Linked DNA regions of Alloacidobacterium dinghuense. The protein of the gene in region 1 interacts with the protein of each later gene in a pairwise test. Links are inferred from orthologs where the notes say so. Each region holds a gene or a part of one and is shown in the gene's direction. Other genes may lie near its edges.

What was found.
Region 2: the proteins of H7849_RS25425 (region 1) and rlmB interact in binary tests that used the Escherichia coli proteins (3 or more experiments, as listed by UniProt). The link is inferred for Alloacidobacterium dinghuense from one-to-one orthologs.

Annotation. Positions count from the first base shown.
Region 1 is NZ_CP060394.1:6,035,499-6,051,367, forward strand. Bases 650-3,501 are described here. They hold H7849_RS25425 (NAD(P)H-hydrate dehydratase), read left to right. Parts: upstream 650-1,206; coding sequence 1,207-2,796; downstream 2,797-3,501. Other genes in these bases: H7849_RS25420 (penicillin-binding transpeptidase domain-containing protein), read left to right, coding at 650-1,134; tsaE (tRNA (adenosine(37)-N6)-threonylcarbamoyltransferase complex ATPase subunit type 1 TsaE), read left to right, coding at 2,793-3,269; eat (ethanolamine permease), read left to right, coding at 3,397-3,501. Outside these bases: more of H7849_RS25420, read left to right, coding at 1-649; more of eat, read left to right, coding at 3,502-4,584; H7849_RS27700 (hypothetical protein), read left to right, coding at 4,532-4,774; H7849_RS25440 (ethanolamine ammonia-lyase subunit EutB), read left to right, coding at 4,777-6,156; ethanolamine ammonia-lyase subunit EutC, read left to right, coding at 6,153-6,902; H7849_RS25450 (YukJ family protein), read right to left, coding at 6,909-7,529; H7849_RS25455 (enoyl-ACP reductase FabI), read right to left, coding at 7,582-8,349; murI (glutamate racemase), read right to left, coding at 8,380-9,171; H7849_RS25465 (GerMN domain-containing protein), read right to left, coding at 9,168-9,794; H7849_RS25470 (N-acetylmuramoyl-L-alanine amidase family protein), read right to left, coding at 9,791-10,519; H7849_RS25475 (DUF1015 domain-containing protein), read right to left, coding at 10,530-11,948; H7849_RS25480 (VWA domain-containing protein), read left to right, coding at 12,062-13,177; H7849_RS25485 (VWA domain-containing protein), read left to right, coding at 13,161-14,285; H7849_RS25490 (sodium:solute symporter family protein), read right to left, coding at 14,318-15,869. UniProt on the Escherichia coli protein: Bifunctional enzyme that catalyzes the epimerization of the S- and R-forms of NAD(P)HX and the dehydration of the S-form of NAD(P)HX at the expense of ADP, which is converted to AMP.
Region 2 is NZ_CP060394.1:1,138,590-1,154,499, forward strand. Bases 12,910-15,802 are described here. They hold rlmB (23S rRNA (guanosine(2251)-2'-O)-methyltransferase RlmB), read left to right. Parts: upstream 12,910-13,906; coding sequence 13,907-14,698; downstream 14,699-15,802. Other genes in these bases: H7849_RS04640 (hypothetical protein), read right to left, coding at 12,910-13,108; H7849_RS04645 (RNA polymerase sigma factor), read right to left, coding at 13,105-13,794; H7849_RS04655 (M1 aminopeptidase family protein), read left to right, coding at 14,695-15,802. Also shown: H7849_RS04575 (G1 family glutamic endopeptidase), read right to left, coding at 1-353; H7849_RS04580 (G1 family glutamic endopeptidase), read right to left, coding at 565-1,623; aqpZ (aquaporin Z), read right to left, coding at 1,901-2,623; H7849_RS04590 (DMT family transporter), read right to left, coding at 2,792-3,721; H7849_RS04595 (SAM-dependent methyltransferase), read right to left, coding at 3,926-4,849; H7849_RS04600 (GbsR/MarR family transcriptional regulator), read right to left, coding at 4,846-5,385; H7849_RS04605 (M13 family metallopeptidase), read right to left, coding at 5,529-7,601; H7849_RS04610 (hypothetical protein), read left to right, coding at 7,709-8,944; H7849_RS04615 (DUF2490 domain-containing protein), read left to right, coding at 9,003-9,800; H7849_RS04620 (LytR/AlgR family response regulator transcription factor), read right to left, coding at 9,806-10,624; H7849_RS04625 (glycosyl hydrolase family 17 protein), read left to right, coding at 10,766-11,803; H7849_RS04630 (DUF2164 domain-containing protein), read right to left, coding at 11,850-12,131; H7849_RS04635 (zinc ribbon domain-containing protein), read right to left, coding at 12,170-12,712; more of H7849_RS04640, read right to left, coding at 12,719-12,909; more of H7849_RS04655, read left to right, coding at 15,803-15,910. UniProt on the Escherichia coli protein: Specifically methylates the ribose of guanosine 2251 in 23S rRNA.

The DNA of each region.
Region 1 (15,869 bases):
GAATCGGCCAGCGCCCAGCAGCATATTTCGCATCTGCAGCACAGCCGCCGCCCTGCCCGCGTCACAAATGTTTCTCTCACCACGACCACCAGTCACGGCCGAGTTCGCCGCGCCAGCCTGACGACAGTTCATCGTCACCGCTCCTACGAGCGCTTCACTGGTAGTTCGTTTACAGATATTGATCTCACGAACGGCGACTCGATCGGTGGAGAAGATCCAGTTGTGCGGCAGGCCGCCATCGATGCGCTGGGCAACATGAACGGCACAGTCGTCGCCATCGATCCCAGCAACGGGCGCGTACTGGCGATGGTCAACCAGAAGCTTGCCCTGTCGAGCGGCGCTGAGCCTTGCTCGACGATCAAGCTTTCCGTCGCCCTGGCCGCGCTCGATGAAGGCATTGTTACGAAGGACACGCCGGTCAACCTCGGCGGTTCGTATCACATGAACCTCACCGAAGCTCTGGCGCACTCGAATAACCTCTACTTCGAGACGCTGGGCCGCCGCCTTGGTTTCGAGCGCGTTCGCCACTATGCCAATCAGTTTGGATTGGGCGAGCTGGCCGGTTACAACATCCCCAACGAGCAGCTGGGCGTCTATCCCGATCAGGAGCTGCCGGAGAGCCAGGGCGGCGTGGGCCGCATGTGCTCCTTCGGCGAAAGCGTTTCGATGACTCCTCTGCAACTCGGCGCGCTCGTCGCCTCCATCGCCAACGGTGGAACGCTCTACTACCTGCAGCACCCGACGACACCGGAAGAGGTGGTGAACTTCCAGCCGCGCATCAAGCGCACGCTTGATATTGCCAAGCTCATCCCAGAAATTCAGGACGGCATGCAGGCCGCGGTGCAATATGGAACGGCGCGCTCGCTACGTGCCAACTTCAACCAGTTCCCGGTGATGGGCAAGACCGGAACCTGCTCGAACAATGGCACTCGCTTCGGCTGGTTCGCTTCCTACGCTGACACGCAGTACGGTCGCATCGTTACCGTCTTCTTCCTCGAAGGTGGACGCCCGACCTTCGGTCCCAAAGCCGCGGAGCTGACCGGCCTCTTTTACCGCAACCTCTGGGACAAGAGCTACTTCGTCGCGAAGCAGCCAACGGATACAACCAAGACAGCTATCGGCGTCACCGAATAGCGCATCTTAAATTTCTGAAACGACCGGCCTCCATCGCGGAGGCCGTTTTTGTTCAGGTACGATTTCTACATCATGAAAATTCTTACCGCAGAGGAGATGCAGACATGCGACCGCATCACTGTAGACCGCTACGGAATCGCTTCGCTTGACCTCATGGACAACGCCGGTCACGCCGTCGCCCGCTTCGCGCTGCAGGAATTTCCGCGCGCGGCGAACATTACTGTTCTGTGCGGGAAAGGCAACAACGGCGGCGATGGTTTTGTCGCCGCGCGCGTGCTGGCCGGGGAGGGCCGCCGGGTCAAGGTGCTGCTGCTCGGCTATCCGGTTGACCTGAAAGGCGACGCCAAAGAGATGTTTGAGCGCATGGAAATCGCGCCTGCTCTTGCGCCGGACGAAGAGTCTCTCTCTTCAGCTCAGATCACGGATATCCTCAATCAATCCGACCTGTTTCTCGACGCAGTCGTCGGCACCGGCTTCAGGCCTCCGCTGAAGGGCGTGGCGATGGCTTTACGCAACCGGATCAACAGCCTCGACGCGCCGGTCGTCGCCGTCGATATTCCTTCCGGCTGGGATTCGGATTCCCGCGAGTATCGCACCGAGGGCGCCTATCGCGCCGATGCGGTCGTGACCTTCACCGCTCCGAAGCCAGCGCACGTCAGCGGCAACTTGACCGACAGCGCCTATCAGCCCATTGTTGTCGCCCCCATCGGCTCGCCCGACGCAGCCATCGAATCCGAGTTAAACCTCACCTGGGCGGGAGCTTCGAAGAGGATCACCGAGACTCCACGTCCCGCGGAGAGCAACAAAGGCAAATTCGGTCACGTACTCGTGGTTGGCGGCTCATACGGAAAGTCCGGAGCGCCTGCAATGGCTTCGCTCGCAGCCCTGCGCACCGGGGCCGGCCTGGTGACCGCCGCCGTAGCGCAACCAATCCTCGATTCGGTTGTGCGCATCACGCCCGAGTTGATGACCATTCCCCTGCGTGCCGGCAGCAAAGGAGAAATCAGCAGCAGCAATCTCGATGACGAAACGCTCAAAGAGCTTCTCGACAAGAAAACGGTGCTCGCGATTGGTCCGGGGCTGGGCCAGTCGGCGGAGACCGAAGCATTTCTTCTCGGCCTGCTGGAAAAGACCGATCTTCCCGCGGTCCTCGATGCCGACGCCCTGAACATCCTCGCCAAGCATCCCGGCAAGATCAATGGCCGCAACCGGTTACGCGTCTTAACGCCGCATCCCGGAGAGATGGCTCGGCTCGCCGGAATCAGCACCGGCGAAGTTCAAGCCAACCGCGAAGCGCTGGCTCGTGAATTTTCGATGAAAAATCATGTCACGCTGGTGCTCAAAGGATGGCGCACTCTGATCGCCCATCCGGACGGTTCGATTGCCATCAACACCACCGGCAATCCCGGCATGGCCAAAGGTGGCAGCGGAGACATCCTCACCGGCATCATAGCGGCTATGTTGGCGCAATATCCGCATCTAGCCGGAGAAGCGGTGAACGCCGCCGTCTATCTCCACGGGCTGGCTGCCGACTTTGCCGTGTGGGAACACGACGAGCACACCCTGCTTGCCACTGACACCGTTGCGCACCTTTCAACAGCTTTTCGCTTCCGCTCCGACGACAAAGGCGGGTATGTTTGGATACAGGGGATGCCGCGATGACAGAGGCCACAGGCACGAAGGTCCACGAGTTCGAGACGAACAGCGCCGCCGATACGATCCGTGCCGGACGTGAGATCGCGAAACTGCTCACGCCACCAAAGTTCCTTATCTTGAAAGGCGATCTGGGCGCAGGCAAGACCACGCTGGTGAAGGGCATTGCCGAAGCCCTCGACGCCGCCGAACCGGATGAAGTGACGAGCCCCACCTTTACGCTGATGCACGAATACGAAGGCACCCTCCATGATCACGGAAAAAACGAGCCGGTCATGCTCTACCATCTCGATCTCTACCGCATCGAGCAGGAGCGCCAGCTCGACTCGCTCGGCCTCGATGAGATCGCCACGCCCGACAGCATCGTATTGGTGGAATGGGGCGACAAGTTTCCGAGCGTGGCCAAGCGCAGTAACGGCGAAATCGTGATGAAGACCACCGGCGGCGACTCGCGCAAGATCACGCTGACGCTCAAAGACTAACTCTCTCTACATTGTCATCCTGAGCACAGCACGGAGTGCGGAGTCGAAAGACCTGCTTTGTCTATATAACGTTAGTAGGCGCGAAGCGCCCTCCATAAGTCCACCGTAAAGGCGGATACTCTCAAGCGTGTCGCACGCCATCGAATCGCCGCCCGTCACAACGCATCACGACCTCAGGCAGACGCTCGGCACCTGGCAGCTTTGGGGCATCGCAGTTGGACTTGTTATCTCAGGCGAATACTTCGGCTGGAGTTATGGCTGGGCCAACGCAGGCACGCTCGGTTTTCTTGTCACTTCGCTCCTGATCGCGGCCATGTACGCGACCTTTATCTTCAGCTTTACCGAGCTGACCTGCTCCATTCCGCACGCTGGCGGTCCGTTTGCGTATGCATGGGCAGCCTTCGGCCCAGTTGGAGGCTACCTTGCAGGCGCAGCCACATTGGTTGAGTTCGTCTTCGCGCCACCTGCCATCGCGCTCGCCATCGGAGCCTATCTCAACGTGCAGTTTCCGTCGCTGGCCCCAAAACATGCCGCGCTCGGGGCCTATCTCGTCTTCATGACGCTGAATATCATTGGCGTGCAGATTGCCGCCACATTCGAACTGTTCGTAACTCTGCTCGCCATCTTTGAGCTACTGGTGTTCATGGCGGTCGTCACGCCCGGATTTCATTTCGCCAATTTTCTTCAGGGTGGATGGGCGGGCCAGAATCAATTCACCGTGCACGCAGTCCCGGGTATCTTTGCCGCTATTCCATTTGCAATCTGGTTCTTTCTTGCCATCGAAGGCGTGGCCATGGCCGCCGAAGAAGCGAAAGATCCGAAGCGTTCGATTCCCATCGCGTACATCGCAGGTATCCTCACGCTGGTAGCGCTGGCGCTGGGGGTGATGCTTTTCGCCGGAGCAGCGGGTGATTGGACGAAGCTCGCAAACATCAACGACCCTCTGCCGCAGGCGATGAAGATCGTCGTGGGAGCGCGCAGTGGATGGCTACACATGCTCGTCTGGCTGGGACTCTTCGGCCTCGTCGCATCGTTTCACGGAATCATCCTCGGCTATTCGCGACAAATCTTCGCGCGCCCGCGCTGGCTATCTTCCGCGCTTTCTCGCCGGCGTGCATCCGCGATTCAAAACACCGTGGCTTGCGATTCTCGCTGGAGGCGTCGTCGGCATTGCTGCCATTTACAGCGACCAACTCATCACCTTTGGCGGACAAACGCTGACTGCGAACATTGTTACCATGTCTGTCTTCGGCGCGATCTTGATGTATATCCTCAGCATGCTCGCGCTCTTCCGCCTGCGAACCACACAGCCTGACCTGCACCGCAGCTATAAGGCGCCGCTCTATCCCATCTTTCCAGCCTTTGCGCTCATTTGCTCCGTGCTCTGCATGGGAACCATGCTTTACTACAATCGCCTGGTCGCGCTTGTCTTTCTCGCATTGTTGGGATCAGGATTTATCTACTTCCTGCTCACGCGTCATCAGCGTGAGCGGGCCGCCGACTAAACATGGCCTACGCGCACACCATCGGAAGCCGCACATGGCGCTTCGACGACTTAAAAACGCTGTTGGCAAATGCTAGTCCTTTGCGCTCCGGCGACGAGCTTGCAGGCATCGCCGCGGCAAGCGAAGAAGAGCGCGTAGCCGCGCGCATGGCGCTCGCTGAAGTGCCGCTCAAGCGCTTTCTCGAAGAATCCGTCATTCCCTACGAATCCGACGAAGTGACGCGGCTCATTATCGACACCCACGACGCCAGCACATTTGCAGAGATCAGTCATCTCACTGTTGGAGATTTCCGCAACTGGCTCCTGAGCGCAAGCACGGACACAGAGACCCTCACGCGCATCGCGCTATCCATCACCCCCGAGATGGCGGCTGCCGTCTCAAAGCTGATGCGCAATCAGGATCTGATCCTCGCCGCGCAGAAATGCCGCGTCATTACACGCTTCCGCAACACCATCGGCCTCAAAGGACACATGTCCGTGCGCCTGCAGCCGAATCATCCCACGGATGACGCAAAAGGCATCGCTGCATCGATGCTCGATGGACTGCTCTACGGCTGCGGCGACGCGGTCATCGGCATCAACCCGGCAAGCGATAGTTTCGCCGCAGTCACAACGCTGCTCGACATGCTCGACAAATTCCGCGAGCGATACGAAGTTCCAACGCAATCATGCGTGCTCGCGCACGTCACCACAACCATGCAGGCAATCGAACAGGGAGCGCCCGTCGACCTCGTTTTCCAGTCGATTGCAGGAACCGAAAAGGCAAACGCCAGCTTTGGCGTAAATCTCGCCTTGCTCAAGGAAGCTCGCGAAGCCGCGCTGGCACTGCATCGCGGCACAGTCGGGGACAACGTGATGTACTTCGAAACCGGGCAGGGAAGCGCTCTATCGGCCGACGCGCATCATGGAGTCGACCAGCAAACCTGCGAAGCCCGTGCCTACGCCGTAGCCCGCGCATTCAAGCCGCTCCTGGTGAACACTGTTGTCGGCTTCATCGGCCCTGAGTATCTCTATGACGGCAAGCAGATCACGCGCGCAGGACTCGAAGATCACTTCTGCGGCAAGCTGCTCGGCCTGCCGATGGGATGCGACATCTGCTACACCAACCACGCCGAGGCCGACCAGGATGATATGGACACGCTGCTTACGCTGCTCGCTGTCGCCGGCGTGAATTTCATCATGGGCGTGCCTGGAGCCGACGACATCATGCTCAACTACCAGAGCACCTCATTCCACGATGCGCTCTACGCAAGGCGCGTCCTCGGCCTGAAGCGCGCACCGGAATTTGAAACATGGCTGGAAAAAATGGGAATCACCGATCGCGAAGGCACCCTCGCCGACCGTCTGCCTCCAAGCGCCGCCCGACTGCTTGAAAGCGCATGAGAGAAATCATTCAGAACCCGTGGACGCGTCTGCGCAGTTTCACCAATGCGCGTTTAGCATTGGGTCGCGCCGGTGACAGCCTGCCAACAAACGAAGTTCTTGAATTTGCCCTGGCGCATGCGCGGGCTCGCGACGCCGTTCACAACATGTTCGACGCGGACCGAATGACTCGCGAACTCACTGCATCCGGTTTCGAATCCATCACGGTACAAAGCGCGGTTAGCGATCGCGCCGAATATCTCCGCAGTCCGGATCTGGGCCGCAAGCTCAACGAGCAAAGTCGATCCTTGCTCACGGATCAGACGCTGCGCGAAGCGATGTATGCGGTCTTCATCATAGCCGACGGCCTATCCGCCATCGCCCCGGAGCGCCACGCAGTTCCGGTCCTCAAAGAAATCATGCGCAAGCTAGAAGGCTGGAACCTCGCGCCAATCATCATCGCGACGCAGGCCCGCGTCGCGCTTGGCGATGCGATCGGAGAGCTCCTCAATGCTGAGATGACTGTAATGCTCATCGGTGAACGCCCCGGCCTAAGCTCACCCGACAGCCTCGGCATCTACCTGACGTACAAGCCTCACATCGGCTGCACAGACGCGGACAGAAATTGCATCTCCAACGTGCGTCCTGAAGGGCTCAGCTATCCATCCGCAGCGCACAAGCTGCATCACCTGATGCTCGCCGCGCGCAGACTCGGCAAATCAGGGATCGCGCTCAAGGACGAAAGCGATCAACCTGCACTGCCGTAACCAACATTATTGCGGATTCCCGTTGCTGTCCGTTGTCCACGACTCCGTCTGGAAGGCAATGAAGATCGCAGCCCACGTCCCACTCGCCGGAAGTTCAAACACCAGGAGCCCATCCTGCCAGATGCCATTGTCCTTCTCATATGCGCCGGGAGGATTGCCCTGGTTCATGTGGATGTCGTGAATGCCCGTGCCGTCGGTGTACTGGCTGCCAAAGGCATAGATCGTACCGTTGTCATCGGCAATCGCCTGATTTAGATACTGAATCACCGCGTTCTGGAGGTTCGAAGACGCTGATTGCCCCGGCAACGGGAGCAACTGCATTTCGCTGAGCGTCACAATCGGCTGCCCATTTGCCGTGCTGCGCACATAGTCGACTGCCGGATTGCCCTGCGTGCTCAACTGCGTCATGCCGACAGCAAGAGCATCCAGCGCTCCGGCATCAGGCGGGGTGAAATTCTCGTTGATGAAGTAGAGAACCTGCGATCCGTCGGTCGATTCAATGTTGACTGCAACCTGATACGTCGTCCCACCCGCATCTACATTGATCAGATAATGCGGATGCGAGTCAGGAGACAGGCTGCCCGACTGCGGATCGCCCTTGAGTACGCTGTATTGATAAACAGGCATTTTGCGCCTCCACGATTGCAACCTTACACTTGGCCGTTGCGGCAGGATGAAGCTAAAAGCCCATGATGTTGTAGCCGCAATCGACGTACACCGTCTCACCGGTCACGCCGCTCGATAGATCCGATGCGAGAAAGAGCGCCGTCCCGCCGACCTCGGCCTGCTCCACATTCCGATGCAATGGAGCGCGATCCGCATGCGACTTGAGCATGTCGCCCAAACCGCCGATTCCGCGCGCGGCCAGCGTCTTGATCGGCCCAGCTGAAATTGCATTTACGCGAATGTTCAATTTACCGAGGTCTGACGCCAGATAACGCACCGTCGCTTCCAGCGCCGCCTTGGCCACGCCCATTACGTTGTAATGCGGGACAACTTTCTCCGCGCCGTAATACGTCAACGTCATAATGCTTCCGCCGTCGGTCATCAATGGAGCAGCTGCGCGGCTCAACGCAATCAGCGAATACACGCTCACATCGTGAGCAACGCGAAAGCCTTCGCGCGACGTCTGCAAAAAATCGTTCTTCAGTTCTTCAGCGGGAGCGAACGCAACGCTGTGCACCAGCACGTGCAGCTTGCCGTGACGTTCCTTCAGTCCTTCAAAAACCTGCGCAATCTCTGCGTCATTCGATACGTCGCACTGGAACGCCTCTGCGCCCGGTAAATCCGCAATCAGTCCTTCGGCTTCTGCCTTCAGTCGCTCGTTCTGGTAGCCGATCGCGAGCTTCGCGCCCGCCTCGTGCAGCTTCTGCACAATGGCCCAGGCAATGCTGCGCTTGTTCGCCACTCCAAAAACAACGGCAACCCGTCCTTCAAGATTCAACATGCAACTCTTTCCTCCAAACACGTAAGGATATCAGCCACCGAGATTGACCAGGCCGACGCAGTCAATGGCTTCTCCCAGAAACCGCGTGCCCAGGCGCTTGAATTTCTCAACCGAATCCGTTGCGTAAAACCTGCGCTCTCTCGTTCCATCGTGAACGTACTCTATGAGTGCAGCCGACACCTGGGATGCGGTTACTTCCGCAGAATCGATCACGCGCAAATCCGGAACAGCGCGCTCAATCTGCGTTCGCAGTAAAGGATAATGCGTACATCCCAGCACCAGCGTATCCGGCTTCAGGCCCGGCCTTTCGGCTTGTTCCAGCAATTCCGCAAGATAAATCCGCAGCACCTCCAGCGTGACCGGATGCTCGATCCATCCCTCTTCTACAAGAGGAACGAGCAGCGGACACGCCTTTTCAAGCGCACGCAGACCATGTTCCGCACATGCCCGCTCATACGCATGACTCTGCACCGTGGCATCGGTTGCAATTACCAGCACATCGCCGGTCAAGGAAGAAACCTGGGCCGCATTTGCTCCTGTCTCGATCACGCCCAACACTGGGACACGCACAGCTTCTCGAATCGCGTCGAGGGCCAGCGCGCTCGCCGTGTTGCATGCAATCACAAGAAACTCCGCACCTTCCTCCACAAGAAAGCGCGCGCTAGAAACCGCATAGCGCGCAATGGTCGCCTGCGATTTCGAGCCGTAAGGCAACCGTGCCGTATCGCCCAGATAAATGTAGTCTGCCGCTGGAAGCTGTCTGAGCAGCGCGCCAAGAACCGTCAAGCCGCCCATACCGGAGTCGAAGACACCAATCTTCATGGGCGCACCGCCGTCTGCGTGTCCGATGCAAGGTAGACGCGCGTCAGATCGGCATGCCCGGCGAGCGTGTCTTTCTGCTGACCATCCACCAGAAAGCGTACCTCTGTAATCTGCGGTAGATTCGCATGCAGAGTCGCAATCATGGAAAGCAAGGTCAGCGTCTCCGGCTCGATCCCAGATGGCTGCGCCTGAACAAACGCTGCGTCGAGATTCACCACCGCCATCTCTCCTTGTTGGCTCGCGCCTTTCTGCTGCGGCAACGGCATCAGAAACACCTCGTCCACGCCCGAAGCATTTGCAATAGGATGCGTCGACTTGGGCGCTGCATACTCCTCCAGCAGTTTCTCCATCAACACACGCGCTCGCGCGTTCGGATCTTTCGGCATGGGAAAGCTGCGTTCGACCGGAATCAGCGATCCATCCAGGTCATTTGCCACCAGCAGCGTGATCTTTTCGACCGGCGCACTCGACGACGCGCTCGACAACTCATTCAAAGGCTGACTGTCGACCGCCGTCATCAAGCGATCGTGCGCTCGCTCCCGCATGCGGATCAGCACCACCGCCATCACGACCGCTGCGAGCAGCATCGCGGCGAACAGAAAACGCTGGAAGCGCGGAATCACGGCTGCTGCCTCCAGTCATTTTTCCATTGCGTGAGCGCTGCGGTCAGCGCGCCGATGATCTTGTTCTGATAGCCAACATCGGTCAGCGGTGTGGCCGTTGTTGTGTTACCACCTATGAGGGGCGCAATCTCCACGGCGACTGCAGGGCAGGCAAAACTATCCATGGGCGTGAGCGCTGTGCGCCCCAGTGTAACCGGAACCGCCGCGTGTCCGAGCGCCGTGCTGATCTCGGAAGACAAACGCAGACTCTGCGTTACATACGCGGACTGCGCGCTCTGCCACGGCAAAAACTTCGTGTATGGAGTTGGCGCGAGCGACGATGTGAACAGATGCACGCCGCTTCCCGTAGCCGTGGCATGCAATGTGACGCACGCTGCAGCCATGGCGTGGTTCGCAGTCTCCGCGCGTGTCACCATCGAGACCTGCGTATCCGCATCCCGCGTGGTGATCACCTGAATGCCCTGAGAAGCAAGCGCCTGCCGCAGACGCACGGAAAATCCAAGCGTCAGGTCCTTTTCCAACATCTTGTCGCTGAATTGCGCGCCGACATCGCCGTCGCCATGGGCCGCATCCAGCACGACTACATATTGCGGCTGCACCTGCGCCCGCTGCGCCGGAGGCACCGCCGGCAACTTGCCCATGTCCGGCAGATTCGATTGGGGTGGTGGGGCCTCCTGCGCGGCTGCTGCAGAGATTGCGAGCAGCGCGCACAGGCTTAGCAGCATTTTCCGGAAATCAATCCAGTGGATAGATCGCAAGGCCACTCAATAGTTTAGGGAAAAAGTCGGTAGATTTCTGCGGCATCACGTCGCCGGCGAAGGCAACTTCGCGCAACTGCGCCATCGTCACCGGATTCATCAGGAAGGCCACATCCGCATCGCCGCGCGCGACCTGCTCGATGGCCTCGCCCGCATCCCGCAGATAGCGCAGGTTGGCCTGCTCACGAATCGCCTCGGGGGTAATGCCGAGCAACTGCTCCAAAACCAATCCGTGCAATTGCGCCACATCCAACTGCCGCTGCCGCTCGGATAGAGTGCTCAGAGCCTTCGCCACTGCGTCCGGCCTTGCTGTCAGCAGGTAATTTCCGCTCTTCGTGACAGTCAGCAGGGCCGTCTTTCCTTTGCTCGCAGCCGTGAGCTTTGCCTTCAGTGCAGCCGTTTCCGAGGACGCCACCGGCTCCACATCAAAGTAAGCCTTTGCGCGTTCCACAAATGCGCCGGGATCAAAATCCTTCAGCCCAAAAACTACGCGATGCGTTGGTAGAATCACCAGTCCCTCGGCGTCCATGTTCACGAAGGTCATCATCACAGCCGCTTCCGCATACGGTGGCTGCGGCAATTCATAGCTGTTGCGCTCGGTTGATGCGGCCTGCGCCGGTGCATGCTCCTTCGAGTAATTCAGAGCCGTCTCATAGCGATGGTGCCCGTCGGCAATAATCAGCTTCTTGTCCGCCAACTCGCTGGTCAGAATATTGATCGTGTTTTCATCGCTGATCTTCCATACGCGATGCAGCACGTCGTACTCATCCGTCACTTCAATATCAGGAGTAGCATCTTCATCGAAAAGTAGCTTCTCCGCCGTAAGGCCCGGATCAGAGTAGAGCATGAAGATCTGTCCGAAATGCGCGCGCGTCGCCCGCAGCAGATTCAGACGGTCCGACTTCGGCTTCGACAGAGTCTGCTCGTGCCGGAAGACCACTTTTTCGTTGTAATTGTGCAGTCCGCCAAGGGCAATAAATCCACGGCGTTCCATCACCTGACCGTTTGAACCGGGCACGGTAAATTTCTGCGCATAGGCAAAAATGCAAGGCTCGGATTCCTGCGCCAGCACGCCGCTCTCCCGCCACTCCTTGAAATCCCTGGCAGCCCGGGTATAGACGTCGCCCGTCTCCTTGCCATCGAACAATTCCGGCAGCCCCAGAATGATGCGAACCAGGTTATAGGGGCTCTTCTGGTAATACGCCTGCTGCATGGCAGGCGTGATCTTGTCATACGGCTGCGTAACGCAGTCCTCTACGTGAACAAGGGAGGGGTTATAACGTAATGCGCGAAACGGATAAATGCGGGCCATGCGGACGGTCGTAACTCCAGGAAAATGCCGGAAATCCGGCGTGAAATCTGTCTGAGTTGTTGCGCTCTTTGCATTGTATCTCACGCATTTCCAGGAATTTCCGCATCCCGCTACCCCGTGCAGCAAAAACGATTCATCGATAATGTTGAACGTCTTCGCTCCTTATTCTGATAGCATCGAAAACTTCAAGGCCAGCCATGCCTACACCGTGCTACGATGCTCTGGAAGAAGGACCCACTCGCATGGCGCTCTCGCTGGGGCGCAAAAGCGCTCGTTGGACCCGTGGAACTGCATACGGCCTTTCGGCAGTTATCTCCCTTGTATTGCTTGTCATCGGATTCGTCATTTCTGTGCCCAGAGCCCGCGCGCAGGAGGACGAACTGAATAAGGTTCACGTCCCGCCGCCGGAGCCCAAACCCGACCCCACCACGCAGCCGCCTCTGCTCGAAGGCGAAGCCGCCATGACCGCCCGTCGGAATGAGCGCATTCGTGTCGACGTCAACCTCGTGCTTGTCCCGCTCATCGTGACCGACCCGATGGACCGTCTCGTGACCGGCCTCGAAAAAGAGAATTTCTTCCTCTACGAAAACAATAAGATCCAAAGCATCAAGTCGTTCTCGCAGGAAGACGCCCCGGTTTCGATCGGCATTGTCTTCGACTTGAGCGGCAGCATGGCGAATAAGGTCCTACGTGCGCGCGATTCCATCCTGCAGTTCATGCACACCGCTAATCCGCAGGATGAATTCTTCGTGATCGGCTTCAATGATCGCCCCGAGTTGATCGAGGACTTCACCTCATCGCCCCAGGATATTGAAGCGCGCCTCGCCTCCGTCCACGCCGAGCACCGCACCGCCCTGCTCGACGCTATCTATTTTGGCCTGAACAAAATGAAGCAGGCCAAGTATGAGCGGCGCGCCATCCTCATCGTTTCCGATGGGGGTGACAATCGCAGCCGCTACACGGAAAACGAGGTCCGCTCCACGGTACGCGAGTCCAACGTGCAGATTTATTCCATCGGCATCTTCGACCCCTACGCCGCCACTACCGAGGAGCGCCTTGGTCCCATGCTGCTTAACGACATCTCCACGGAAACTGGAGGACGCCTCTTCCGCGTAGACGACATCGCGGAGATGGGCGATATTGCCGAAAAGATCAGCGCCGAGTTGCGCAATGAATATGTGCTTGGATATAAACCGGATGATGAACGGAAGGACGGCAAGTGGCGTAAAGTGAAGGTAAAGCTGGTGCCGCCTGCCGGGCTGCCTCAGCTTACCGTTCATGCTCGCACCGGATACTATGCGCCTTTGCAATAAACGGCATATTTTCTTTTTCTTTCTCCTCGTCGCGTCTTCGTTTGCAATCTGGGCTCAAGCGCCCGCGTCTTCACAGTCGTCAAAGCCGGAACAGCAGACGCCCCTCACCGTGGACCGGGATCCGATCGTCTCCCCGGACGCGGCCGACAACCAGCCAGTAAGTCCATCAAATCCCAATGCGGTTAGGCCCGGCACAGACCTGGAAAAGGAAAAGGGCGGTTTTACCTTCCGCCGCGACGTTGATGAGGTTGTGCTCAACGCCACCGTCCTCGACGACAATGGCCGCATCGTCAACGACTTGAAACAGGACAACTTCCACGTTTTTGAAGACGGTGTGCAACAGACGATCGCCGCCTTCCAGCACCAGGACATTCCCGTTTCGATGGGCTTCCTCATCGACAATTCCGGTTCCATGCGCGACAAGCGCGCAGCCGTGAACACCGCAGCTCTCGATCTGGTCAAAGCCTCCAACCCGCAGGACGAAGCCTTTATCGTGAACTTTTCCGATGAGGCCTTCATCGACCAGGACTTCACCTCCAACATCGCCAAGCTGCGCGACGGTCTTGCGCACATCGACTCCAAAGGCGGAACAGCTCTCTACGATGCCGTCGTCGCCTCCGCCGATCAACTCGCGAAAGGCGCAAAGAGGCCCAAGCAAGTCCTGCTGATAATCACCGACGGCGAGGACAACGCATCGAGCCTGAACCTTGAGCAGACCATCCGCCGCGTGCAGGACCTGCAGGGTCCGGTTGTCTACTCCATTGGCCTGCTCTTCGGCGACGAAGGCGGAGGCCGCGAGGCTCACCGTGCCAAGCGCGCCCTGCAGTTGCTGTCGAATGAAACCGGCGGCATCGCCTACTTTCCCAAGTCGCTTGAAAATGTCGACCAGATCTGCGCCGAAGTGGCGCACGACATTCGCAACCAATACACCATCGGCTATCACTCCACCAAGCCGGCCAGCCAGGGAGGCTACCGCGTCGTGAAGGTCCAGGCCGCGGCTCCCGGACACGGTAAGCTCGTCGTCCGCACCCGCAGCGGCTACTATCCGAAGACCGACAAGAGTAACCCCGCAGAAAATACCGCACAAAGAAAAGCGCCGGCAAAATAACCGGCGCGATTCCTCTACATTTTGTGGCCGACCTACCGTCCCTCCGCCACCGGAGTCTCCTTCATCTTCACGCCCGAAAGCGTCTCCCATCCACGGCGCGACAGGTCCCACTTGATCAGGTAGCCTGCCACTGCCGCGAGCACAATAAGCACCGTACCGGCTAGCCAGTTGCCGAAGATAAATTTGCCCAGCCCAAAGAGCGTGCCGTAAACCAGCACGCATCCCATCACCGTATCGAAGGCGTTTGCAGCGAAGTCGCGCACTTCCGGAAGCTCCGGAGCGAGCTTCGCGATGCGGCTCCAGCCGTAACACGCCGGATGAACCCTCCGGTAGAAATTCAGCAGCGTCGATTCTCTTTCGGCGGGCGTGACGAACGTCGCAATGATCCACACAATTGTCGTAATCCCAGCTGTAATCAAGGTCGACTTGGCAAAAACCACCGCATCATTGCCCGTAAACGAAACACGCGACAATCCGAGCGCCACAACCGCCGCCACGATCATCGCAGAAATTTCGCTCCAGGCATTCACTCGCCACCAGAACCAGCGCAGGATGTACACCGCGCCCGTCCCCGCGCCCAGGTTCAACACCAGCTCCCATCCAGCGCTGATCGAAGTCAACTGGCTGGCAACGTAGCCGCTTGCCAGCACCAGAATCACCGTAATGATTTTGCTGACGAACACATAATGTCGCTCGCTGCCATCGCGCACCCAGAAGCGACGATAAAAATCATTGACGAGGTACGAGGTGCCCCAGTTCAGCTGCGTCCCAATCGTTGACATATACGCCGCCAGGAACGCCGCCACCATCAGCCCGCGCAGTGCAGGAGGCAGATAGTCGCGCAGCACCATGACATAGCCCTGCTGCGGATTGGCTGCAAAAGCCGCGCTCGGGTGCAGCCCGCCATGCGGCGAATACACGGCCAGGGCCACCAGGCCAGTAACGATCCACGGCCACGGCCGCAGAGCATAATGCGCAATGTTGAACCACAGCGTCGCGCCCAGTGAGTGCTGCTCATTCTTTGCGCTGAACATGCGCTGCGCCACGTAGCCGCCACCGCCCGGCTCCGCGCCCGGATACCACGCCGCCCACCACTGCACGCCGATATACATCAGGAACGTCAACAGCGGCAGCGTCCAGATATTCGAAGTCGTCAGCCCTGCATGGAAATCCGGCAGGAACGACATCACATTGGAAGTCGGCTGCCCCGCAGCGCGCGTCGCCTCACCCACTACATCAAGCTGCAGTTTCAGCGCATGCATGCCGCCGAGCTGCGAAACCGCCAGCCACGCCAGCACGACAATCATCGTCATCTTTAGCGCGAACTGGAAGAGGTCCGTAACCAGCACGCCCCAGAGTCCGCCAATGAACGTATACAGTCCGGTGAAGGGAACCAGAATGAAGATGCAGATGGCAAGCGCCGTATGGCGCGGATCGCCGAGCGTGTATTGCAGCAACGTGTGACCGCCGATGCTCAACTGCAGCACGCGCCCCTGAGCAATCACCGGGCCCAGCACGACGGAGATAATATCCACCATCGCCCGCGTTACCCAGCCGAGGATGAAGCAGTTCATCAGCAGGCCA
Region 2 (15,910 bases), 4.9 Mb from region 1 along the record:
CCGGAACTGCCACTCGGTGGTGCGGCCTTCACTGTCGATGGATTAGCTAAGGTCTTACTGATTTCAAGTACAGGCGTGATGCGCGTTGTAGATGCGGCCATCGCTCTCTGCCATGTGGCAAACGCTTTCGGCGCAGCGATCTCATTCGGTCGCGGCGGGAAGCCATAGTATTCCAGATCCTGATCGGAGGCCGTTAAAGGATCGAAGTCCTTCGGAGGAGCTGCGATTGTAGTTACACCCGCGAGATTGGTCGCGAGTTCATTCGGCTTCAGCTGCTGCTGGTTCTGCGCTGTTCCAATCAGAGGCGCAGCAAGGAGCAGAGCCGAAACGAGGGAAAACATGCGCTGTTTCATCGTTCCTGCTTCTTTCTGTATGAAGTTGTATGGATTTGGCCCAGAGGCCCAGGGATGACTTACATAGAAGTAGTGAGGCCGGCACGCACTTCGTTTCCGATGAGTTTGGAATCTCTAACTTAATCGTCACTCCATACACACAAAAACGAATGACGACGCAGGTTCGCGTCGTCATTCGCAAGGCAGATGGCCCTAATTCTTTGATCCAGAATTAGTACCGAGCTGAGCCTTCGTCCTGCATCCAGATCGCATTCACGCCCAGAGGCGTGGGATACGAAATGGCATAGCCGTTGTTGTCGAGCATGGTTACAGGGAACGATCCCGCGCTGCCCGGATCGACTGCGCTGTAGCTGAAGTTATAAGCATAAGCATCCGAGAAGTAATCCGAAATATAGTTCGACAGTGTTGCCAGACCACCACCAACACCCGGGCGCTCCACAACCCACTCTGCGCTGTTGCCTACCAGCTGCGTTCCCGGAGGCGCAGAGAAGTTGATGATCACATACTGATCGGTGTTGTAGTTCACGAGATAAGCATGACCTGCGGTTGAGGAGGTGCTCCAGACTTCAACGAAGAGATCATCGCCAGGAGCAATTGGAAGGCTGGGAATGCGTGTCCAGCCATAGGGATACCACTCATACCATGCTGAGTAATAGGTAGCTTTCGTGGATCCGCTGCAATATGCATCAGCTTCATTACCGGCTTGCAGTACATCGCCTGATCCCCAGCCATCAATTCCGACCCACGTTACCGTGTAGTCCCAGGTTCCGTCGCACTTGCTGTAAGCCTGACGGGCAACGGGAACAACATAGTCGCCGATAATGTAATAGAAAGAAGAGCTGCCATACTTGGTAACTCCATTCGTATTGACGTAGCCGCTCCAGTTATAGGAGAGAGCTGCGTTGCCGCTCGCAGGTGCGGCAGCACTCGCGCCAGCCTTCAATTTCGCCGGACCAGCAAAGTTCTTGGTGACTTCGAGTACAGGTGTCACGCGGTTTTGAGATGCCTTCATCGCTTTCTGCCAGCTCGCGAATGCTTTTGGAGCGTCGACCTCGTTCGGCCGCGGCGGGAAGCCGTAGTATTCCAGCTCCTGATCAGAGGCGCTAAGAGGATTAAATCCCTTTGGTGGAGCTGCGATTGTGGTTACACCCGCAACATTGGTTGCAAGTTCATTCGGCTTCAGCTGATGCAGCTGCTGCTCTTGAGCTACGCCTGTCAGAGGCGCAGCAAGGAGCAATGCCGAAACGAGAGAGAACACACGCTGATTCATCGTTTCTACTTCTTTCTTTTGTAGGATTTTGGGGAGGTGGCCCCGAGGCCCAGAGATGTCTTACGCACAAGTAGTGAAAGAAGCAGAGATTCCGTTACGAGGGCTGGAAAAATATTCTTCGCCCATAAATCCGATTGCGTAACCTTTGCGTATCTCTTCTAACTCAGTTGAGGAAATGCTGATAGGAACAAAGGATGTTGCTTATATGTTGTCTGCAATAGGAAAGGAGCGGCATTCGTAACAACACCGCTCCTGGTTATGGAAGGCTACTTCGGGGTTAAAAAGATTTATCGGGTTCCTTGAAAAGGAAGAGGTAGGCCGCACCGCCGACCGCCCCACCGAGAATAGGCGCGATCCAGAAGAGCCATAACTGCTGCAACGGCCACCAGTATCCAGCGAAGATGGCCGGTCCCGTGCTTCGTGCGGGATTTACCGATGTATTCGTAACCGGAATGCTGATCAGGTGAATGAGCGTGAGGCACAGACCGATTGCGATCGGTGCAAAGCCGGCAGGCACGCCGCGCTTATCTGTGGAGCCCATGATCACCCAAAGGAAGAAGAAGGTTAAAACGAATTCGGCAACAAAGCAGGCCAGCAGCGAATAGCTACCCGGTGAATGCTCGGCAAATCCATTCGAGGCGAACGAACTGCTCGCGGCGTTGAATGACGGATTGCCGGTAACAATGATGTAGAGAACGCCGGAAGCCGCAATTGCGCCCAACACCTGCGCAACGACGTAGGCGGGAAGGTCCTTCGCCGGGAAACGCTTGCCGACAACCAGTCCCACGGATATAGCGGGATTCAGGTGGCATCCCGAAATATGGCCGATGGCGTAAGCCATGGTTAAAACCGTCAATCCGAATGCAAACGCAACGCCGACAAAGCCGATGCCCAACTCAGGAAACGCCGCTGAAATCAGGGCAGATCCGCAACCTCCAAAGACGAGCCAGAATGTACCCAGAAACTCCGCGACCGAACGACGAATCAATGTTGGTGTCACAAACGATTCCTCCTAGCATGCGCCTCATGGGCGAGTTCTGAATCGCCAAAACGCTAACACGGAATGACTTACGAATGCGAAGGAATTTCGTTGAATTTTCCCGGGCCGAGAAGATGAGCGAAGGAATCAGTGGTATTTGCTTGAATATGCGGAGCTTAGATTGAGCCGCTACTCAACGACAACTTCTTCTACGCCCTTGCCTCCTGCAGTCAGCGTGATGGCGGCTGCGAGAATCAGTCCACCCCCGATCCACGCCAGCGGGCCCAGTGTCTCTCCCAGTAACTTCACGCCGAGAATCGAACCGAGAGCCGGTTCGATATTCAGGAAGACCCCTGCGCGTGAGGCAGGTACGCGGTGAATCCCCGTGTTCCATAGCAGCATGGCGGCAGCGTTGCACAGCAGACCGCTGGCGGCGAGTGCGAGCCATGCTTTGATGCTGACCCCATGCACCGGCGGCGTACCATCCCTGAAGACAACCCACACCGCGAGCATGGCCGTGCCAGTGAGCAGACCATAGGCGGTCACGGCCATCGGCGAGTGGCCTTGCATCAGGTGCTTGTTCAGCAGGACCCACGCCAGAGCAATCAGCAGAGAAATCACGATCAGAAGATCTCCCGCGAGTGTAGGGCCATGTCCTGATGGGCTGCGATGACCTCCGAGGACGATCATCGAAACGCCTGCGGTCGATCCGGCCAGGGCCAGCCATCCCATCCAATCGAGCCGCTCATGCGCGAAGATCGACGCACCCACGGCGAGAATCACCGGCATAGTGCCGACCATTAGCGCCGCGTGGCTAACCGTGGTCATCGCCAGCCCTTGAAATTGCAGCAAGTACTGCACGGGAATTCCAAGAAACGAAGCGATCAGCAACAGTGTCCAGTCGCGGCTCGTGAATCCCGGCCGGCGCAGCAAGAAGAATAGCGGAGGGCAGGCAAAGAGAAAGCGGTAGAGCACCATGTGTCCTACCGACATCTCAGCCAGCGCGATCTTGCCGAAGAAAAACCCTGTTCCCCACAAGCATCCGGCAAGCGCGCATGCCCCATAGCCAATCAAGGCACGAGTGGGTATTCTTACGCTGTTGGTTGCAATTGAAGGCATGTATTCACTGTGGCACAAGCTGGAAATCGGCGCGCTCCGATTCATGCTGTGACGATTCGGTAGTACCCCGGTCGTTTGTGCTAAGATCGTTTATTTTGTTATGGTTACGAGGGCTGTGCCGTGCGGCGATTGTTTAGAATCAGCGGACTAAGCCGCATCTATTTAGCAGTGTATAACTGACTGGTAAAGAATAACTCGCAGTGTTCAGCATTTTGTCGCTGTGATCATGCAGTAGATCATAGGACCCAATGGTGCGCCGACGAGCGGCAACAATACCGGAGCCAGCACGTTGTTCCAGCGAGCACGGGTCATTTTTCGTTCGCCGAACACTACATCCGTGAGCAGAAACTTCAGCGTCACCCAAGGGATGTGTGCGACCGAAGGAGCGACACGCATCTGCAAGTGCTCAACGGTAATATCTGCGAACCCAAGTTGTTTCAGTCGTGCCGTGAAGAGATGCAATTGTGCCAGTTCTTGAATGACCCAGCACTCACAGAGCTTGAGATAGATGCGCTTTTGAAGTGTGTTGGCGAACCGGTTGCTGTTGAGAAAACCGTCCGCAACAACGAGACGTCCGCCGGGTCGAAGCAAGCGATGCGCCTCCGCCAGCAACGCATTCTTATTTGCACCGTGCGCATGGCAACTGCTTTCAAGCGCGTACACGCCATCGTAACTGGCAGGCGGTAGGAGAGTGTCTTCGTAATCGCCCTCGATCAGCCGCACGCGTTCGCTGCATCCGGCTGCCTCGTTTAGAGCGCGCGCCTGTTCCACCTGCCATGGAACTCGCGTTAGTCCAAACAGTCGCGCATTCGGGAGGCGGCGCGCCAAACTGCGCAGCGTGGCGCCGAGACCGCAGCCAAGATCGAGCAGTTGCGGTTCCGCGACATCATCCAACTGTAGCCGTGCGAGCACCTCTGCATTCATCTGCTCCAACATGCTTTCGCGATGCAGAGGGTTTGTCCCGGCTTGGTAGTACCCAAAATGCATATTGAATTCGCGGCTCCAGGCTGCATAGTCGGGACCTGCTTCGCTGTAATACTGTTCCAGGCCGATCTGTGGTGTGGCCTTTGCCGCAGCCACTGTTTGAGCTGCAGATTCCTTGATAGCGTCGACGTCCGCGGCAATCATTTCTCCCCCTTTGCCTTGCGCTGGCCTGGCAGCCACTTAGTTATGCCTGCGCCCATGCTCACGAGGGTGCGCAATGTGCTGGGCGGCAACTCAATCACCTGCTGGTACCACCCGTGCAGTTCCTGTAGAAACGCGTGCATGCCAGCGATGCGTGCCGCCACCTCAGGCTTTTCCGCGCGTGTTTCTGTGGCAAGTCTTCCAAGTACAGCGATGGTGGGCTCAATCTCGCGCTCCATGCGCTGCCTTACCACCGTGAGAAAGAGACTCCATACATCGTGCGAGGTAGAGAAGAAGTCGCGGCGATCGCCGATCTGGTGCGTTATTTGAACCAATTCCCAGTTCTGCAACTCACGCAGGCTGCTGCTGACATTCGACCGGGCTACCTGGAGTGCCTCAGCGATGTCTTCTGCCGTGAGCGGTTCTTGCGACAGATACAGAAGTGCATGTACCTGCGCGACTGTGCGGTTCACGCCCCAGCGGTTGCCCATCTCGCCCCAGTGAAGTATGAATTCGAGCGCAGCTTTCGACAGGGTCATGGAATATTCTCCTGAGACTGTAATTTCAGTATAAACTGAATTTACAAGCTATACCGAAATAAATGTTTCCATGCGGTTTCAAAAAAAAGTTTCCATTGGGTTCCGCGCCCGCGAGGAGCGGGCGCGATTGTCTTAGCGGATTGCTACCAGATGGCGCAGCGTTTTGCAGGGGCCATGGGTTGGCCGGTCTGGCAGGCGAAGGCCTTCTGGAATTCCGGCAAGTTTACAACGACGCCGTTGACGCGGAATTCTTCCGGCGAGTGCGGATCGGTTTGCACTCGCAAGCGCAGGTCTTCAGGGCGGTTGTTCTGGCACCAACTCTGCCCGAAAGCGACAAAGAACTGCTGGTCCGGAGTAAGGCCGCCGTATTCCGCATCGCCTTTCTTCGTCACATCCACACCGGCTTTCTGCGCGCGATCGAGATAGGCGAGGAAGGCGAGCTTCAATCCGCCGAGATCGGCAATGTTTTCACCGAGCGTGAGCTTGCCGTTCACGTGCAGATCGTCGACTGCTACGAAGCCGTCGTATTCCTTCACGACGCAATCGGCGCGCTCGGTGAATTTCTTTTCGTCTTCCGGAGTCCACCACTCTTTGAGGTTGCCTGCCGCATCGAACTGGCGGCCTTCATCATCGAAGCCATGCGTAAGCTCGTGACCGATCACGCCGCCCGCATCGCCGTAGTTGACGGCATCATCCTGACGCGGATCAAAGTATGGCGGCTGCAGAATTCCGGCAGGGAAGTTGATGTCATTCATCTGCGGATTGTAGTAGGCATTTACGGTCGGCGGCGTCATGCCCCATTCGCCGCGATCGACGGGTTTGCCGATCTTGTTGATCTGGCGGTGAACTTCGAATGCCACTGCGCGGCGTGCGTTGCCGAAGGCATCTCCGCGAACCACTTCCAGACTTGAGTAGTCGCGCCACTTGTCTGGGTATCCGATCTTGTTGGCGACGGAGTGCAGCTTCTCCTTCGCGCGCGTCTTGGTCGCCGGGCTCATCCATTCGAGCTGATCGATGTCGCGCCCCATAGCGGCTTCGATGTCATGCGTCAGCTCAACCGTGCGCTGCTTGTCTTGCGAGCTGAAGCGCTGGGCAACATACACCTGACCCAATGCCTCGCCCAGGTCGCGGTCCGTGGAACGGACGCAGCGCTTCCAGCGCGGCTGCTGCTCAGGCTGGCCCTCAAGAATCTTGCCGTAGAAATTGAATGACTCTTCATCGAGCGCCTGTGGCAATGCGATGCTCGGCGTTTGCCGTACCGCCGCCCAACGCAGATAGGCCTTGAGCGAATCGAGATCGGTCGAGGCCAGCACCTCGTTCAACCCAACAAAGAATTTAGGCTCGGTGACATTCAAAGAGTCCACCGGCGGAATATCGAGCGAACGCAAGTATTTGTTGAATGCGAAGTTCGGAGCGCTGCTCTCGAAATTGGCCAGCGTCATCTTGTGGTAGAGTGCCTGCGGGTCGCGCCGCTCGACGTTGGTTAGCGAATGCTTCGCCAATTCTGTCTCGACTTTCAGAACCGTGTCGCCGTCCTTTGCTGCCTGTTCGTGCGACTCGCCCAGCAGTTCGAAGGTGCGGGCGACGTGCTCTTTATATTGGTCACGCAGCTTCGCAGATTTGTCGTCTGTACGGTCGTAATACCCTTTTTCCGGAAGGCCAAGCTCGGCCTGATCGAATTCAGCGATCTGCTGCGTCGCATCTTTATAGTCCTGATCGGAGCTGAAGCCGAAGAATGTGCCGATCCCGATACTGTCCAGGTAAGCCGTCAGTTCCGGCAGGCCATCTTTCGAATTCAGCGCGGCGATGCGGTCGAGTAACGGCTGCAGTGGTTTCAGCCCGGCCTCGTTCACTGCATTTACATCGATGCATGTTGCATAGTAGTCACCAATTTTTTGCTCATTCGCGCTGCGTTCTGAACCACCCGCTGCTGCTTTTTCCAAAATGGATTTCAGCACGAGACGGTTTTGGTTTTCGAGCTCGGTGCCGCGTCCGTAGGAGGATTCATCCGCTGGGATTGGATTCTGCTTTGACCATCCTCCACAGGAATACTGGTAGAAATTGACACATGGATCGGCGCTGGTATCCATGAGCTTGGGGTCAAGCGCTTTAAGATTCTTCTGCATGTCAGTAGTATCCTGAGCGTTCAGGCACGCAGGAATCAGACAGCCGGCAAGCATCATGCCGGAGACAATCGATGTTCTCAAAAAGGGCATACAGGCCTCAAAAAGTTGCCTATGAGGTAAACAAGGCAAGCTAGCGTTATCAAAAACATACGAACGAAGAAAGTCAATCGTTTCCTTTTTGTAGGAGAATGTTGGGCATGGGTTTGAAGATGGACCTGCCGGTACCGGTCCGAATGCTGCTGGCGTTCTTCATGGCCCTCCTGTGTGTAACAACTCAGGCGCGCGCAGGGCAGAAGAATAGCGATCCAGGGCCGAAGCCTGATCTGAGCATTCCCGTAGAACCGCTGGGATTTGTCGCACCAAGCTCGTTTTATCTGACATCGCGGCTGTCATCGATTTCTCTCGACTTCATCGACAAGGATCATCTGCTGTTCACGTTCCGGCTGCCGGGGCTGATGAAGCGCCTGCCGGATGAGCCACCGGATGACGAAGACCAGACGATTCGAGCCGTTGTTCTCGAGTTACCCAGCGGCCACGTGACGGCCAAAACAGACTGGCGCATGCACGACCGCTCACGTTATCTGTGGCGCCTGGCTGAGGGGCATTTTCTTGTGCGACAGCGCAGCAGCCTCTTCGTTACCGACACGTCGCTGGACTTGAAACCCTACATAAACCTCGAAACAGCGCTTGAATCGGTCCAAATTTCGCCGGACCGCAAGATGCTGGTCGTTGAATCGGAGAGCAAGAAAGAAAACCGGCAGGCGGTCGCGAGCACCGTGCCAACGCTCGGAGATCCGACGCCTCAGCCGAAGCCAATACAGATTTACATCATGCGTGCCGACACGCGCTCTGTGATTGCTCACGCTGAGACGCTAAATGCAGTCGAGATTCCGATGATGGGCGAAGGCCACCTGCAGGCGATTCCGGGCAAGGAGAACAAATGGCTCATTCGCTACATGCCATTTCACGGCGAGGCGCGAACACTAACCGAGGTTCAGTCCAACTGCCATCCTTCTCAGGAAACAATCAGCAGCGATGTCACTCTGGTGATGACCTGCCCCCGATCCAGCAATGATCATCAGGTAATGGCGGTGAACCTTGATGGGAAAACCCTGTGGCAACAGAAGTGGGAGAGCCGCTATATCTGGCCAACGTTCCAGCTTACGCAGGACGGAAGCCGCTTCGCCTATAGTTCCTTGCAGGTAAATCATTCTGTCGGCATCATGGACCCGATCGACGAAACCAACATCGTGAACCAGATGATTGGAGTCTTCGATACGCAGACCGGTCAGTTGCGTCTTGTCAAGAATGCAACACCGATTCTCAGCGCGGGGCAGAACTACGCACTCTCACCCGATGGACTGCGTTTCGCGATTCTGCGCCAGGGCGCCATTGAGGTGTACGACCTGCCGCCCGTTTCCGTGTCGCATTAAGTATCCCTGAGTGATTGCAGAACCAAAGGTGTCGCCTCTCTAGGTATACTGGGTCTCGATGAGATTACGGGTCCATCTCAATGGACGATGGGCTCGCGCACCGCAGAGCGATGACGACGTCTCCAGTTTTCACCGCACCGCAAATCATCGAACGGTCCTTATCCTCCTTCTGCTGTGCTGTTGCATTGTCTTTCCTGTCCGCGCGCAGCAACAGCAGCCGGAAGACCCGGAAGACGAGCATCAGATCGGGCTCTGGCTCGATCAGGGAATTTCTTTCGATCTGTCGAAGACGAAATCTCTGGAATCCGAATTTCACGAACGCTTCGACGATGGGGCTTCGAACCTGTTCGAGTATTTTGGCCAGGCCGGCCTGGCATTTCGTCCAAGGCCATGGCTCATGCTCTTGCCGAGTTATCGCTATGCGCGTTATCCAAGTAACCCAACATCTTCTTATGAGAATCGTCTTCTGCTGAACCTGACTCTGTTGCGAACGACAGGCCGATGGCGGCCGAATTTCCGCATGCTGACTGAGGGACGTTTCCCCGAAAACCGCATTGCCTCCGCACGTCTACGATTTCGGCCGGGAATCGACTATGTTCTTCCGCTTCGGGTGACAAGGCCTCCGGTGCTGGTTGTGAATGACGAGATCTTCGTTGTCCCCGGTACGAATAGCTTCTCCAGTGGGAGCGCCTTTACGCAGAATCGCTTCCAGACGGGAATCCGGCTGCCGATTACCGGCTATCTATCGACGCGGCTTTACTACATGCTTCAGTCGGTGAATCTCCCCGTTGGTTGGAAGAACGCCAGTATCTTTGGCGTTTCAGTCGCGTGGAAGGCCCGCAACAAGAACAAGTAGAGGGACTAAAGTTTGAATAATTCGCGCAGCCTGCGAGTCTGCGCGCGGCTCACCGGGATTTCGGTCTGTTTCTTGTCGTCCATGCGCAACTGGTAGCTGCTTTTGAACCACGGCACAACTTCCTTGATGTGGTTGATATTGACGACATAGGAGCGATGCGCGCGCCAGAAAATTGACGGATCGAGAAGGTCGAGCAATTCTTCGAGTGTTCTGCATTTCGATTGCCCTTCAAGAGTTGGCGTTACGACCGTGATCACGCCCTCGTCGATTGAAGCGAAGCAGATGTCTTTTTGATCGATGAGCAGCAGGCGGCTCTGCGCCTGCAATACGATTTTTCCGCTGTGGCGCTGCGGTTGTTGTTGCTGCTCGATGAGCTTGAGCAGCGCGCCGATGCGGATGTCTCCGCTCAAGTCGCCGTGTTTCACCGCGCTGTCGTCGTGCGAATGCACTTCCTGCAACCGCTGCCGCGCGCGTTCCAGCGCCTGCAGCACACGTGCCTTGTCAAAGGGCTTCAGCAGGTAGTCGATGGCGTTTACGTCGAAAGCTTTGACTGCGTACTGATCGAAGGCAGTGGCAAAGATGATCTGCGGAAGATGCTCGCCGTCGCCGTGTTCCAGCAGCTTTTTGAGCACGGCAAAACCATCCAGCCCCGGCATCTGCACGTCGAGAAAGACGACGTCGGGCTGGTGCGTGCGAATCAGATCGACAGCCTCAATACCATTCGTTCCCTGAGCCAGCACTTCCACATCTGTCGTGTCGAGCAGATACTTCAACTCTTCACGCGCCAGCTCTTCGTCATCGATGATGAGTGCAGTCATTGCCATAGAGCACAAAGATTAAGTATAGGAAGCCGCAGAAAGGGAGGTCAAACGCGAGAGGTGAAGGGAGATGAGTGACGTGAGACGCTCTACGTCATGTCAAATCGTGGTTTCATGGAGATTATTCTCTAGTTGCAGGAGGATGACATGGCTGCAACAGGTATTTATGGAATCGCCTTCTCTCCCTACGTGGGGCCATGGGTCAACAATGTTCTAGTCCTTTTCAACACCTACACGTTGGAGCAGGTGACTCAGCTTCTCAGTCCCGTCGCGAAGGGATTTCCCTTAATCGCCACCTACGGACAGGGCACATTTGTATGGCAAAACGTTCCTAACATTCAAGATTCCAACCGGTACAACATCCAGGCCGCCAAAAATGTGGGACTAAAGGTTTCTGCAGGCTGTTACCAACAGGGAGCGGACCCCGGTAAAGACTTCCTGAATGTCGAATGGACCAAGACCGAGATCAATTACGCACTCGATCAGGCAAGAACTCATGGCAACGTAATCGAACTCGTCATCGGCAATGAATGTTTGTGGGGGCCTGATTCGACGCAAGCCATCGTTGAGCTCATCAACTACGCAAAGTCAAAGCGAGCCCCGAATTTCAATGAGCGCACTCTGCCCGTCACAACCCGTCAAAAGTGGGATGTGCTGGGAGGAGTCAGTAACGCAACACCGGGGTATGCCGCCATGCGACAAGCGCTGCTCAGTCTGCTGTCCGCATGTGAGGGGTTCGTATACGCGAATATGTATGCCTATTTCGATCCCAACATTGCCGGTCAGATCGGGAGGAATCCAAATCAAGCTTCGTTCACCCAGGCGGTGACTAACAGCATGAACGCTACACTGGCAGCACTCAAGAGTGCCTTCTCGAGCCAAAAAGTATCGACTGAGATTCGGATTGGAGAAACAGGCTGGCCGAGCAAGGGCTCTCAGCCAGCACAGCCGAACGATTTTCTGGCCAGCACGCAGCAAGCCCAGTGGCACTACGAGGCCATCAAGAATTGGTCAGTTGCGAACGCGATCAAGACATTCATGTTTGAGGCTTATGACGAACCGTGGAAGGGTTCGCCGAATGGATCGAACAGCGAAGCCTTTTTCGGAATCTGGCAAGCAAATGGCACCTCTGCAGCGCCTGGCCAGTACACGCTGAGAGATGTGAAGCAGAAATACACGCTCTGAGGCATTCGTGTCGGCGAGGAATCCGATCCCTGACGTATCCGGAATACTAGCGGGAATTCTTCCGCTTCCTTGCGTCCAGTCTGGGCCAGTATTGAAACGCATCCGCATACAGTTCACCGTTAAGATCGGACACGCGTTGCTGCAATCGAGTCTGCGCCTCAGAGATCGCGTGATTGTAAATGACAGGTCCGATTTCCTCGATGAAGAAGCTGAGCAGCAGCCCTGCGGCCAACTCGCCGATAGGTTCAGACATATTCTCTTCGAAGTAGTGTTGAATCGAAGTAATAGCTTGAGCGCGGACTGGCTTTGGGAGTTCGATTATGGTCATCAGAGAAAGCACTCTCCCGAGAGAGTGTATCGGGTTTGCTAGCGGAATGCGTGCAGTCGCGCCGGGCGATTGTCCGAGGCGAGATCATGGCCGCAATTCACGCAGTAGAGGTCGGTGATACGTACGCTGCGATAGCAGTTTCCGCACGATGCGGATACCTGATACGCGCATTGGGGGCAGAAATGATACTCGCTCTGCACATGCGTGCCGCAAGCCGGGCAGAGTGAAATGATCGGCTGACGCAGCAGGAAATAGAGCACAGCGCCGATACCTCCAGGCATCACCAGGCAGATGATCATCCAGATGCGCACGCTCATGCCGCGGCGTGGCGAATCGTTGCTGATATAGCCCACCATCAGCATGTAGAGCGACGCCAGCGCGCCCCATGAGAGCGCGAAGTAGAGACGCAATCCGAATGGCGGTCCGGGATGATGGCGCTCATGCGGAAACACAACCCAGAAGAGATATTCCATGACCACAAAGGCCAGGATGGCCGCCGCCACCGACCAACGAGGAATCAGCTTCAGCTCGCTGGAGAATGACGTCTGCGACTCTTCCCGGTTTGAATAATTGGTTGCCATCGCCCGTTATCGCCGTCCGTGCATCTGTCGCTGGCCTCGGAAGCCAATGATGAGTGCCGCAACGATGGTGGAAAAGAGCAACAGCACGAGAACCATCACCATGCCGGGCAGCTCAAACCACTGCTCACCGCCAAGAAAGTCGTCCACGCTGCTCCAGATCGCAGGCGTTAGAACCATCGCAAACACAGCGATCGTCAGCAGGACAACCGCCATATTCCGGCGACTGCGCCGCCGCTGCTCGCGCAATTCAGCCGCAGCCAGCATCACGGCACGCCGCGTCCGCTGAACCACCTTCATGTCGGCGGCGGCATTCATGCCCGCCAGCATTTCGATGATCTGTGGATCTGCATTCCGCCAATCAGCTTGTGGATTTGTAAGGGGTCCCGGCTGCTTCACAAAGCCTCCTGTTGCCGGGTCATCGCTTCAAGCCGTGGCTTCAGCGCAGCCAGCCCGCGATACAAACGCGATTTCACCGTGGACAACGGAGCTGCCGTTACATGGGCGATCTCATCGAGCGAAAGCTCCTCGTGAAAACGCAGGACTAGCACTTCGCGGTGAAGCGGATCGAGAGTCAAGAGCAGCTTGGCCACAAGCTGGCCATTTTCATATCCCTGGTAAAGCTCAAACGGATTCGGCCCGTTGCTGGGCACCTCGAATGCGCGCTCATCTTCGGCGTTCTCGCACAATTCGTCGAGGCTCACCATTGTCCGTTTGCGCCGCATATCGATGACGAGATTGCGCGCGATGGTAAAGAGCCAGGTATCGAAGCGGGCGTTGCCGTTGTATTGCGCACCGCGCATCAGCACCCGCATCCACGTTTCCTGAAAGAGATCTTCCGCGACTTCGCGGTTGCCCGTCAGATACAGCAGGTAGCGCAGCAGTCGATGCTGATACTGCACGATCAACTCGTCAAGCAGGCCTTCATCGTGTCGCTTCAGTCCTTGCGCGATCAGGACATTCTCCTGTCGCGACTGTGCCGTCAATGAGATGGAGGCTGTGCTCATACTAGGTTGAGAGACGGACTCTGAACCGCCAAAGACTCTCTTGGAGAGAAAATTCTGCACTTTTTCAATCGGACTCATAGCAAATTCCCGGCGGCGGATGAGAGCACGTGGCGCAACTTTAGGAGCGATCCGCTAACACTCTTATTATCCGGCACATAGATACGATGCCGCAAGAGATACACTAGACTCAATGGAAGTTCTTTACGGGCTGCATCCGGTGGAGGAGGCTCTGCGCGCCGGAAGCCGCCAGTTCGACCACGTCTGCGTCGCCCGCGAGCGGCATGACCAGCGCCTGCAGCGTATCATCGACGCCTGCCGCGAATCCGGCGTCCGCCTCCGCTTCGAGCCGCGTGACCACCTCACCAAACTTGCCAAAACTCCCGGGCACCAGGGCGTGGTCGCCGTCGTCCGGGCCAAAGCTACGCTTGAGCTGGAAGATCTTCTCGACGGCCTCGCAGGGAAGTCGCGCCTGCTGCTGGCTCTCGATGGCGTGGAAGACCCGCAAAATCTGGGTGCGCTTCTGCGCACAGCCGATGGGGCCGGGGCTGACGGCGTCATCCTCACCGAACGCCGTTCCGCGCCTCTGAGCCCGGTCGCCATCAAGGCTTCAGCCGGAGCAGCCGAGCACGTGCCCATCGCCCGCGTCGTAAACCTGAGCCGGGCGCTTGAGCAGCTCAAGGAGCACGACCTCTGGTGCGTTGGGCTCGACGAGCGCGGAACGATGTCTTACGAGGAATTCGATTTCACGTCTAACTGTGTGCTGGTTCTGGGACGGGAGGGTGCAGGCCTGCACGATCTGGTGCGGCGGCACTGCGATCACCTGCTGCGCATTCCCATGGCGGGCAATGTGGCGTCGCTGAACGTGTCAGTGGCAGGGGCCGTGGTCCTGTATGAAGCCGCCCGGCAACGGCGCGAAGCAAAGGCCGAGCCGAAGGTTATAGCCCCTGCAAAAAAGAAAGAGCAAAAAGGTTTAGGTTCATGAAGGTAGTAACGCCGCTTCTGGCGGCAGTTGTATGCAGTGCCGTTGTCTTCGCGCAGCAGGCTCCCAGTTCACAAACTCAGGCGAAGCCAGCCGCAACGCAGGAACAGGCGCAGCCCACGTCTCAGGACGATCAGCTGCCGCCCCCGCGCGGCAAGGTCTTGTTCTCGCGCTCGTCGAAAGACGCTCAGCAGCCTGAGGCGAAAGAGGCGGAATCGGCAAATGCGAAGGTGAGTGACACAGAGCGTTCAGCGGTAACTTTCACCGCCTACGATCTCGACGTGCATCTGCAACTCAAGGAGCAGGGAATCGCCGTCCGCGCGAGAGTGACGGTTCGCAACGACGGTAGCCAGGCACTCACTCAGCTTCCGCTGCAGCTCTCGTCATCCCTCAAGTTTGAAAGCATCAGCATCGAGGGCCAGAAGCTCGCCTTCAGCCAGCAGATCATCAACAGCGATGCCGACCATACGGGCCAGCTGCGTGAAGTTGTTGTAGTCTTGCCGAAGCCGCTCGCTCCCCAATCAGAGCAGTCGCTCAATGTCGTATATAGCGGCGCGATTCCAGCCTCGACCAAGAGACTCGAAGACATAGGCACGCCAGCCGACCTTGCGCAACAGTCTGACTGGGATGAAATCTCTGAGGACTTCACCGGGCTGCGCGGTTTTGGCGACGTGGTCTGGTATCCGGTATCGTCTGTGCCGCAAGCTTTGGGCGAGGGCGCAAAGCTTTTCACCGAGATTGGGCGTCAGAAGCTGCGCTCGCAGAACGCGCAGGTTTCGATGCGGGTAACTGCCGAGTACATCGGAACGGCTCCGAATTCCGCGGTCATCGATGGCCACTTCATCGCCGTTCAGGCTCCCGCGGTCACGCCTACGGCGTCCTTCCCTGGCGTCGTCACATTTTCACTACCGGCAACACGCCTCGGTTTTGGCACACTCGACCTCTTTCTTGCCACCCGCATTACGCATGAAGCGAATGGCATACGTGTTCTCGCCGCCGACTATGACGAACCGAACGTGCAGGGCTATCTGACTGCGGCCACCATGGTGCAACCGCTCATCGAGCAGTGGCTCGGCAGCAAGCCGAAAGAGCCTCTTACCATCTTCGACCTGCCCGATAAGCACGCCGCCGCCTTTGAGCAGGGAGCCGTGACCGCTACCGGTCTGCAGGCGCTTGAGCCGCAGGATCTGGCCAACGCGCTAAGCCACGGCATGG